DNA from 2 places in the Clostridium neonatale genome. Region 2 is predicted to be linked to the other one. Evidence: a T-box and tRNA genes for the amino acid it is inferred to sense, from the RefSeq annotation. Region 2 holds a T-box; the other holds one or more tRNA genes.
What was found. The T-box of region 2 lies ahead of CNEONATNEC86_RS00775 (glycine--tRNA ligase). A T-box ahead of a tRNA ligase gene usually reads a tRNA of that ligase, here a tRNA-Gly.
Positions count from the first base shown of each region.

Region 1: it encodes a tRNA-Gly, which carries the amino acid that the T-box ahead of CNEONATNEC86_RS00775 (glycine--tRNA ligase) is inferred to sense. The anticodon was not compared.

Region 1 covers NZ_UICR01000001.1:479,564-484,995, reverse strand. Annotated here, with positions in the region: gene CNEONATNEC86_RS02360 (M13-type metalloendopeptidase) at 1-1,142, opposite strand, end outside; tRNA gene CNEONATNEC86_RS02355 (tRNA-Gly) at 1,349-1,422, opposite strand; tRNA gene CNEONATNEC86_RS02350 (tRNA-Gly) at 1,447-1,521, opposite strand; tRNA gene CNEONATNEC86_RS02345 (tRNA-Lys) at 1,528-1,603, opposite strand; tRNA gene CNEONATNEC86_RS02340 (tRNA-Gln) at 1,753-1,827, opposite strand; tRNA gene CNEONATNEC86_RS02335 (tRNA-His) at 1,834-1,909, opposite strand; tRNA gene CNEONATNEC86_RS02330 (tRNA-Arg) at 1,916-1,992, opposite strand; gene CNEONATNEC86_RS02325 (EFR1 family ferrodoxin) at 2,486-3,250, opposite strand; gene CNEONATNEC86_RS02320 (TetR/AcrR family transcriptional regulator) at 3,247-3,837, opposite strand; gene CNEONATNEC86_RS02315 (SDR family NAD(P)-dependent oxidoreductase) at 3,859-4,620, opposite strand; tRNA gene CNEONATNEC86_RS02310 (tRNA-Arg) at 5,109-5,185, opposite strand; tRNA gene CNEONATNEC86_RS02305 (tRNA-Gly) at 5,248-5,321, opposite strand; tRNA gene CNEONATNEC86_RS02300 (tRNA-Gly) at 5,349-5,423, opposite strand; tRNA gene CNEONATNEC86_RS02295 (tRNA-Leu) at 5,428-5,432, opposite strand, start outside.
Region 2 covers NZ_UICR01000001.1:160,789-166,220, forward strand. Annotated here, with positions in the region: gene lysS (lysine--tRNA ligase) at 1-1,386, shown strand, start outside; tRNA gene CNEONATNEC86_RS00760 (tRNA-Asn) at 1,545-1,619, shown strand; tRNA gene CNEONATNEC86_RS00765 (tRNA-Asn) at 2,180-2,254, shown strand; tRNA gene CNEONATNEC86_RS00770 (tRNA-Asn) at 2,452-2,526, shown strand; T-box leader at 2,627-2,794, shown strand; gene CNEONATNEC86_RS00775 (glycine--tRNA ligase) at 2,842-4,233, shown strand; gene murD (UDP-N-acetylmuramoyl-L-alanine--D-glutamate ligase) at 4,417-5,432, shown strand, end outside.

The DNA of each region.
Region 1 (5,432 bases), 320 kb from region 2:
TTTTTACATTCATAATCAAATTTCTTATCAATGTATAATCTACTTACTACATCTTCTAATTGACACATAGTAAATCTAACTGCATTATTTTCATTTAAATCTACGACTCCAACTCCATACAAGGTTCTCTTTAAGTCTGAGCTTGCTTTTCTGAAATCTTCTGTTAATGAATTATCAGTTCTTAACAATATACTTGTTCTAAAGTATATTTTCATATTATCTAGACTTTCTTCTTTAACCAGATTGTTTACTGATTTTAAATTTTTAGGATTCTCCACTATAATTTTCTTTGCTTTATTTACTTTATATTCTTTAAGTAATTTATTAAATTCCAGATTAGGATACTCCTCATTTAATTGCTTTAATGTATATACATTATAACTTTTTTCAATTCTATCTTCTTCTAAGGCTTCTTCTTCCTTAGTAGGAATTTCATTAGCTATCTTTTTTTCAATTTCATAAAATATTTTTGCATTATTAAATGCAGTCATTTTATCTAATCCAGATAAAACATTTAACTTAGTTATATAATCTATATAGCTATATTTAATATCATCGCTTTTATAATAATGCGAATTTCCTAGACCTATTTTACTATTTCCTATATATAGTATATTTTTATTACTATCTTTACAGTCTGTTCCAACGCCTAAATTAACTAGAAATTGAAAGTATGAAAAATCTTTATCTCTAATGATTTTTCTTAAATCATTTTCCGTTTTTATATTATCGATTCTATTAATATATTTTTCTATAGGTTTTATTCCCAAATCATTTCTCATATTCATATTAAAATAGTTATCATATAATGTTATTATTCTTATCTCATCACTATTTGGATCATACTTATCTATATTTTCTTTTATATCTCTAATAATTTCTTTTACATCACATGTAACTTTGTTTGAGACCTCCTGAAATGTACCGTAGCTGACACACCCATCTCCAAGTTTATTCTTAGAAATCCATTCTTTATTTATAGCTTCATAAAAATCATCTTCTAATCTAACTTCATTTGATTTATTTTGTTCATCTGCGTATGCTACAGTGTTTCTATATAATTTAAAGTTTGGTGCAAATAAAACATTAGGAGAAAGAATTAATAATAAAACCATAACTATAAATCTAAATTTTTTAAACATACTAACTTCCTCCTCAGTTTCTTAATAAAATAATCTATAACTATTATTCAATTTTTACTCTAATAAAATACATAAATTCTGCTAGTTTATTTTAGTAAAATATGCTATATAGATATTTTACTAATCCGATTTTCTATTAAATTCAAAAATAAGCATATAATATATTTGAATATAAAAAAAGAACAGTTCAAGAAAGAACTGTTCTTTGGAGCGGGTAGTGGGAATCGAACCCACCTTGCCAGCTTGGAAGGCTGGAGTATTACCGATATACGATACCCGCATATTTATTGTATGTAATTTTTAATGGAGCGCGAGACGGGACTCGAACCCGCAACTTCCACCTTGGCAAGGTGGCACTCTACCATTGAGTCACTCACGCATTATTTGGTGGCTCACCCGGGAATCGAACCCGGGACACCATGATTAAAAGTCATGTGCTCTACCGACTGAGCTAGTGAACCAAATTTTGTTCGTTTACTGCTCTCAATTACTTCGTCAACTGCATAATTTATTCATTCGCGTATAAACATACTGCTCATTTCATAAATCATTTGTTTCCTCGCACTTGAAATCATTAAACTTTACAAGTGTTGTTTATTTATTAAAATAATGGCTGGGATGGCAGGATTCGAACCTACGCATAATGGAGTCAAAGTCCATTGCCTTACCGCTTGGCGACATCCCAATTTTATGGGGTGAACGATGGGACTCGAACCCACGACAACCAGTGCCACAAACTGGCGCTCTACCAACTGAACTACGTTCACCATCAATGGTGCGTTTTAAGGGATTCGAACCCCTGACCCACGCCTTAGAAGGGCGTTGCTCTATCCAGCTGAGCTAAAAACGCATATTTAATATTTTTTTTATTTGTAAGATTTGTTCCTCACAACGAATGTTATTGTATCTTATTTATTCTTTTTTGTCAAAGCTTTTTTCATATTTTTTTATTTTTTTATTTTATATGCACTTTTACTCCCACTTAAATATGCTATTTCTATTTAAATTAATAAATTGATTTAATTTTTTCTAAAACTTCATATTTTAAAAGTTATGAAACTTTAGTTCGATGATTTGTTTTATAATAAAATAAGACTCCAGATATTATTACAAATAATACAATCTTAAGTCTTATAGATTAATCCTTTTTTATTTAAATTTGTTCATCTTTGATGATTGCAGAACAATTGGTTTTGGTGCTCTTGATATGGTATCACTTCCTTAAACTAGTTAAAAAATACTACTAATTATTTATCAAACGTACAATATTGATTTGTCATCTTATATGATACACATTTAAAATCTACAGTTTCTAAAAATATAAAATTATTATGATATTTTTCTTACACTTTTGTATTGGGATTCTTATATTGTCCATGCTTTTTCGTATTTTTTCCATACTGAATTGCAAACTTAGGACAGCGATGCAGACAGCCAAGGCACATTACGCATTTATCCTTCACCCAAACCGGTTTTCCATCTTTAATTTCAATAGCATTGACAGGACATTTTTTTTCGCACAATCTACATCCAATACAGCTATCTTCTACAGTGAAATTTTTAGTTTTTCTCATATTGTCATAGTATGGCTTATAGAAAGGTGCTGTAAATCTTGGAATCTTATTTTTCATAAAATCACCAGAAGATTTATTTTGTATATTTGCAATTATTTCATCTATCTGTGGCTCAGCCTTTCTATTTATTTCTGATACTTTTTCTTTATTAGATAAATTAAATATAGGAGTCCATGTATCTGGCATTTTCACACTAAAATAAGCATCAAATTCTCTTCCTATACTTTTAAATAGATTTTTATTAGCAAAGTAACCATTATTGCCTGGTGTTGTTCCATAAGTTGCTATATAGTACATATAGCATTTCTTATTTTCTGTAAGAGAAACATTCTTTAAAAAATCAATAATTACAGAAGGACACCCCCAAGCATATGTTGGCGAAACAATCCCCACAGTTTCATTTGCCTTTATTGATAAATAATATTTATCATCCTTTATCACATCTAAGATAGACACACACTCCTCATTTGTTACTTTTGCAATTCTCTCTGCGACATATTTAGAATTTCCTGTTGCGGAAAAATATAAAATCATAACAACTTTCCTTTCTTTTCTAATGATACTAATAGGTAGTCAATACTTATTTGCGCTTCTTCTTTGGAAATTAAATCTTTCCTTAAAAAACAAAATTCTAAAATCATTTGCAAGGTATTGCTATAATGCATAACTATCAATTCAAATGGAACGCTCTGGTTATTAATATTCTCACAAGAAGATACTATTTCTTTTATTTTTAAAAGCATAAAGCGTTTTAAAGATTCTGCCATTGCTCCATCTATTTCATTATTAGACATGATACGATCTACAGTATCTTTTTTCTTTTCAAAAAAGGTATATAATCTCTCAAATAATACTTGTGTACGCTCCTCTGGTGTAATACTCTTATAATCCTGAATTTTAATTTCCTTGCTCATATTCTCCCAGCAGTAATCAAGCAAATCATATATATCTTGAAAGTAGTTATAAAATGTGGCTCTTGGATAATTACATGCATTACATAATTCATTTACAGTAATATCTTCAAATTTTTTCTTCTCTACTAGAGAAAATAATGTCTCCGAAAAATCCTTCAATGTTCTCTCTGCAAAACGATTTGTCTTCTTAGTTAAATCATATTTCATAACTGCTATATCTTAACCTTTCTAAAAAAATTTCTTTGTTATCTTTACCATAAATGCAGAAGGTATTATCTTGCTACATATTCTATAAAATTTATAAAAACCTCCTGGTGTATAAACAGCCTTTCCCTTCTCCGCTTTTTCCAATGCTCTTTCTGTAACTACCTTCATATCCAAAAATGGAAGCATATTTATTTGGGGGCTATGTTTTATACTCCCCCTTGGATTCATTTCAGTATCCATATTGCCTGGACATAGAGTCAATATATTAATACCTTCTTTTTGCAGTTCTTCTCTTAGAGCCTTTCCAAGATAATAAGTATATTCTTTACTTGCACTATATACGGCCTGATTTGGTATTGGCGAAAAACAAGAAATTGAACCAGTAATAATTCCAAAGCTTCCTTTTTTCATATAAGGTAGACAAAGTCTGTTTATTGCTGTTATTCCTTTTATATTAACATTGATAATTGAAATAATATCTGACATATCCATATCCTTGAAATATCCTATTCTTTCATACCCTGCGTTATTAATCAATATCTGTATCTCTGGCTTTTCTTTTTGTAAAATCTGCTCCAATTCAGTATAGGATTTATCTTTTCCTAAATCTATTGACACTGGTCTTATATTTACATCCTTATATTTATCTGCAATTTGTACTAATATTTCTTTTCGTCTTGCAATAACCCATATTTCCTGTAAATCTTTATATTTATTGATAAGTGTTTTAATAAATTCTAGCCCTAAGCCTGAAGATGCTCCTGTAACTATTGCAATTCTCATATGTTTTCTCCATTTCTATTGTAAATTATTATACATATGTCTAACTTAATTTCATTATAAGAATCTAAATAAATAAAAGCAATTTACAATATTTTTCTACAGCCTATATTTAGACACTATCTTTAAATTGTCTAAATAAGATATTTATAAATTCTATATATAAAAACTCCATTTCAGCATTTTATATAATTTCTTTCACGCCTTATGTTCTATGATATCCTCCCCTAAAAAAATACATCTTCCCCCACCTATACTACATATAGTTAAATACAAAAAATCTAAACCATAAATCAATGTAATTTTTCTTGATAAATGATTTAGATATAATATTTAATTTGTTAATTTTTAGATAGCTCTATAGTTACTTGTTCCTGCTACTATTGGATTCTTTTAAACTAAGTTCTTTATACCTTAACAAAGTCTATTGGCTGTAGTATAAAAAAATACCGAGACTCTACTTTTTGTAAAGCCTCGGTATTTCTACGTTTTGGTACACCTAACAAGATTCGAACTTGCGACGCTTGGATTCGAAGTCCAACGCTCTATCCAACTGAGCTATAGGTGCATATCTTAATATTTTCTTCTGTTTTTATATAAAAATAAAAACAACTGATTTCAGTTGTTTTTTGGAGCGGGTAGTGGGAATCGAACCCACCTTGCCAGCTTGGAAGGCTGGAGTATTACCGATATACGATACCCGCATATTATTGTACATAATTTTTAATTAGTGGAGCGCGAGACGGGACTCGAACCCGCAACTTCCACCTTGGCAAGGTGGCACTCTACCATTGAGTCACTCACGCAACTTGGTG
Region 2 (5,432 bases):
AAAGTAGAACGTACTCATACATCAGAAGAAGTTAAAGCTAACTATGAATCATTAGAAGGCAAAGAAGTAACAGTTGCAGGAAGAATTATGTCTAAGAGAGGTCAAGGTAAGGTTGTATTCTCAGATATATATGATAAAGATGGAAAAATGCAATTATTTATAAAGATTGATATGGTTGGAGAAGAAAACCTAAAACAATATAAAAGCTTAGATTTAGGTGATTGGGTTTCAGCTACAGGTGAAGTATTCACAACTAAGACTGGAGAAGTATCTGTAAAGGTAAGTTCTTTTGAATTAATATGTAAATCATTAAAACCATTACCAGAAAAATGGCATGGATTAAAAGATCCGGATTTAAGATATAGACAAAGAGAAGTTGATATAATAACTAATTCAGAAGTTAAAGATACTTTTATTAAGAGAAGTAAAATAATATCAGCAATGAGAGAATTCCTAGATAATAAAGGTTTCTTAGAAGTAGAAACTCCTATACTTGCACCAATTGCTGGTGGAGCTGCTGCTAAACCATTTATAACTCATCATAATACTTTAGATATTGATATGTATTTAAGAATTGCTACAGAGCTATACCTTAAGAGATTAATAGTGGCTGGATTTGAAAAAGTGTATGAAATTGGAAGAAACTTTAGAAATGAAGGAATGTCGGTCAGACATAATCCGGAATTCACTGCTATAGAGTTATATGAAGCATATGCAGATTATAATGATATGATGGAAATTACTGAGAATATGGTTGCGTATATATGTGAAAAAGTAAATGGTACTACTAAAGTTAATTATCAAGGTACTGAAATAGACTTCATGCCGCCTTGGAGAAGAGTGACAATGGTAGACGTAGTTAAAGAACATGCGGGTGTGGATTTCAATGAAATAAAATCAGATGAAGAAGCACAATCTATAGCTAAAGAAAAAAATCTAGAATTCTCTAAGCCTTTAGATAAGGTAACAAAGGGTGAAGTATTAAATGCTTTATATGAAGAGTTTGGTGAAGCTAATATGATTCAACCTACATTTGTTATGGATTATCCAGTAGAAATATCACCTTTAACTAAGAAAAAAAGAGGCAATCCAGCATTCACAGAAAGATTTGAAGGTTTTGTATTTGGTAGAGAGCTTTGTAATGCTTATTCAGAATTGAATGATCCAATTGTTCAAAGAGAAAGATTTGAACAACAAGCTAAAGAAAGAGAACTTGGTGATGATGAAGCGTACATGTTAGATGAACAATTCATGAGCGCCTTAGAAACTGGTATGCCACCAACTGGAGGATTAGGAATTGGAATAGACAGATTAATAATGTTCCTTACAGATTCAGCATCAATTAGAGATGTTATTTTATTCCCTACAATGAAGCCACAAAAGTAATAGATTATATAGAAAGCTAGGCATAAAGTATGTATTTGTGCCTGGTTTTTATTTGTTTAAGATGAAATATAATATTTTGATAAAATAAATTGTGAAAAATATTATAAAAAGGGTTGCATAATTAAGAAAACCTGTTATAATAATAAAAGTAATGACGTTCCGCGATAGCTCAATGGTGGAGCACTCGGCTGTTAACCGATAGGTTGGAGGTTCGAGTCCTCTTCGCGGAGCCATTTTTTTATTTAAAAATAAAGAAGTTATCATAAGATATTTTTTGAGGATATTTTATGATAACTTCTTTTTATAATGGGATGAATTAACAAGTTAAGTGTGGCACTGATTTTACTCTATGTTAAATACTTCTAGTATGGCTGTGAATCCAAGATATTTCCTTGGCTTATTATTTACAATATATTTAATATATAAATATATGATCGCGTTATATTAAGAAAATCAAATTTATTATGAAAAAAATCTATAATAAGATCATTTTCATTTTAATTTGTTTTTTGCGATGAACTGTAGTAATCAGTTTATAGTAATATGTTTATAGATCATAAGTCGCGTTCTTTAAAGTGATCTTCTAGTCAAATATTAATTTAACATGAACTTGTTCATGCTGCTTGTTTTTTGTAGTTAATTAGTGTCAGCTTAATACTGCAATTTATCATATATAATAAGGTTACTTGAAAGGTATATATGATTTAAAAGAAAAAGACTTTAAATATTTAATTTTAGTATAAAAGGGTTGCATAATTAAGAAAACCTGTTATAATAATAAAGGTAATGACGTTCCGCGATAGCTCAATGGTGGAGCACTCGGCTGTTAACCGATAGGTTGGAGGTTCGAGTCCTCTTCGCGGAGCCATTTTTTTATTAAAGAAGTTTTCATAAGAAAGAGTGAAGAAGTTATTTTATATAATAGCTTCTTATTTTTATAGTTCAAACATTAACTATTAATTTTATAAATAAGATATATTGAATTTAATTTGCTATATAAAAAATTTAAATAAAAAAGGGTTGCATAATCTAAAAAATCTGTTATAATAATAAAAGTAATGACGTTCCGCGATAGCTCAATGGTGGAGCACTCGGCTGTTAACCGATAGGTTGGAGGTTCGAGTCCTCTTCGCGGAGCCATTTTTTTTATATTTTTTTACTCTATTATTGAATGTATTATATAATGATAATTGAACTTGACATATATGGGTATTTTGATAAAATTAATTTATAAAATTTAATATACATGTTGAGAAAGAAGAGTAATTTTAAATTCATTTAAAGAGAGATGATGGTAGGTGAAAATCATTAATAATTTAAAATGAATGGAGCTTTTGAGTGTAATGTTTTGAAAGTTGGGCTTTAGCCAAGAAGGGTGGAACCGCGGAATAATAATTTCGTCCCTTTATGGTTAGAGCTTTTTTATTTTATAATAAAATATTTGGAGGGATAATAATGGCAGTAGAAAAGACAATGGATAAAATCGTAGCGCTTTGTAAGAACAGAGGATTCGTATTTCCAGGATCTGATATATATGGTGGATTGGCAAATTCTTGGGATTACGGTCCATTAGGAGTAGAGTTTAAAAATAATGTAAAAAAAGCTTGGTGGAAAAAATTTGTTCAAGAGAGTCCTTATAATGTAGGCTTAGATTCTGCTATATTAATGAATAGAGAAGTTTGGGTTGCATCAGGTCACGTTGGAGGATTTTCAGATCCATTGATGGACTGTAAAGAATGTAAAGCTAGATTTAGAGCAGATAAATTAGTTGAAGATCATATGACGGAAAATGGAGCTGAAGTAGCTAGTGCTGATGGATGGTCTAATGAACAATTGAAAGAATATATTGAAAAGAATAATATAGTGTGTCCTAAATGTGGAAAGATGAACTATACAGATATAAGAAAGTTTAATCTTATGTTTAAGACTTTCCAAGGAGTTACTGAGGATGCGAAAGCAGAAATATTCTTAAGACCGGAAACAGCACAAGGTATTTTTGTTAACTTTAAAGCTGTTCAAAGAACTTCAAGAAAAAAAGTGCCATTTGGTATAGCTCAGATAGGTAAATCTTTTAGAAATGAAATCACTCCTGGTAATTTTATTTTTAGAATAAGAGAATTTGAACAAATGGAATTGGAATTTTTCTGTAAGCCAGGAACAGATTTAGAGTGGCATAAATACTGGAAAGATTATTGTTGGAATTTCCTACTTAATTTAAACATTAATCCTAAAAGCTTAAGAATGAGAGATCACGGAGAAGAAGAGTTATCATTCTATTCAAATGCAACATCTGATATAGAATATTTATTCCCATTTGGCTGGGGAGAACTTTGGGGTATAGCTGATAGAACTGATTATGATTTAAATAAGCATCAAGAACATTCTGGTCAAGATTTAACTTACTTGGATCAAGTTACAAATGAAAGATATATTCCATATGTTATCGAGCCATCATTAGGTGCCGATAGAGTTGCTTTAGCATTTTTAGTAGAAGCGTATGATGAAGAAGAATTAGAAGGTGGAGATGTTAGAACGGTAATGCATTTACATCCAGCTTTAGCACCGTTTAAAGCTGCTATATTGCCTTTATCTAAAAAGCTTTCTGATAGGGCGTTAGATATATATACTGAATTAAGTAAGAAGTTTAGTGTTGACTTTGATGAAACAGGAAGTATAGGGAAGAGATATAGAAGACAAGATGAAGTAGGTACTCCATACTGCGTAACAATTGATTTTGATACATTAGAAGATGAATCAGTTACTATTAGAGATAGAGATACTATGACTCAAGAAAGAATAAAAATAAGCGAATTAGAAAATTATATTCAAAAAAGTTTAGAATTTTAATGATTAAAAAGTTGTTTTAGAATGAAAATAGTATTCTAAAACAACTTTTTATTTATAATATAGCGATTACAAAATAAATTATAGTTCATAATTTATAAAGATGTATTAATATGGTATGCTGATGATTAGAGTGATATAATTAAATTTAACGTTATATATTAATATAAATTTTGGAGGCAAAAAATGAAAAGGGATTTCAAAGAGTTTAAAGATTTTATATGTGGTAAAAATGTAGGGGTGGTTGGTATTGGTGTCAGCAACATCCCTTTGATAAACTTTTTATTAGATCTAGGGGCAAAAGTAACCGCTTTTGATAAAAAGAATAAAGAAGATCTTGGAAACGTAGCAGATGAGTTTAGTAAAAAAGGAGTAACTTTAGAGCTTGGAGAACACTATTTAGATAATTTAACAGGATTTGATGTGATATTTAAAACGCCATCAATGAGAATAGACAGTGAAGCTTTGGTGAGAGCTAAAAACGAAGGTGCATATGTAACATCTGAGATGGAGGAATTTGTTAAATATACTAAAGGAAAAATATATGCCATAACTGGTAGCGATGGAAAGACTACAACTACAACTATAGTGTCTAAGTTATTAGAAGAAGAGGGATATAAAACTTGGGTTGGAGGCAATATAGGAACTCCTTTATTTGCACAAATAGAAAATATAAAAGATGATGACAAAGTAGTTTTGGAATTATCAAGTTTTCAGCTTATGACAATGCATGAAAAAATAAATGTAGCTATTTGTACTAACCTAGCACCAAATCACTTAGATATGCATAAAGATATGCAAGAATATATAGATTCGAAAAAGAATATTTTCTTATATCAAAATGATGATGATGTTTTAGTTGTTAATAGAGAAAATGATATAACTTATTCGTTTGAAAAAGAAGCAAAAGGCAAAGTAAGAGAATTTAGTTCTAAAAGAGTAATTAAAGATGGTGCATATTTAAAAGATAATATTCTTTATCTTGAAGGGAAAGAAGTTTGTGATAGAGATGATATTATAATTAAGGGAGTTCATAATGTTGAAAATTATTTAGCAGCATTTATTGCAACTAAAGATGATGTAAGCATAGAGACTATGAAAAAAATTGCTAAAACTTTTGCGGGAGTAGAACATAGGTGCGAGCTTGTAAGAGAAATTGATGGCGTTAAGTATTATAATGATTCAATAGCATCTAGCCCTAC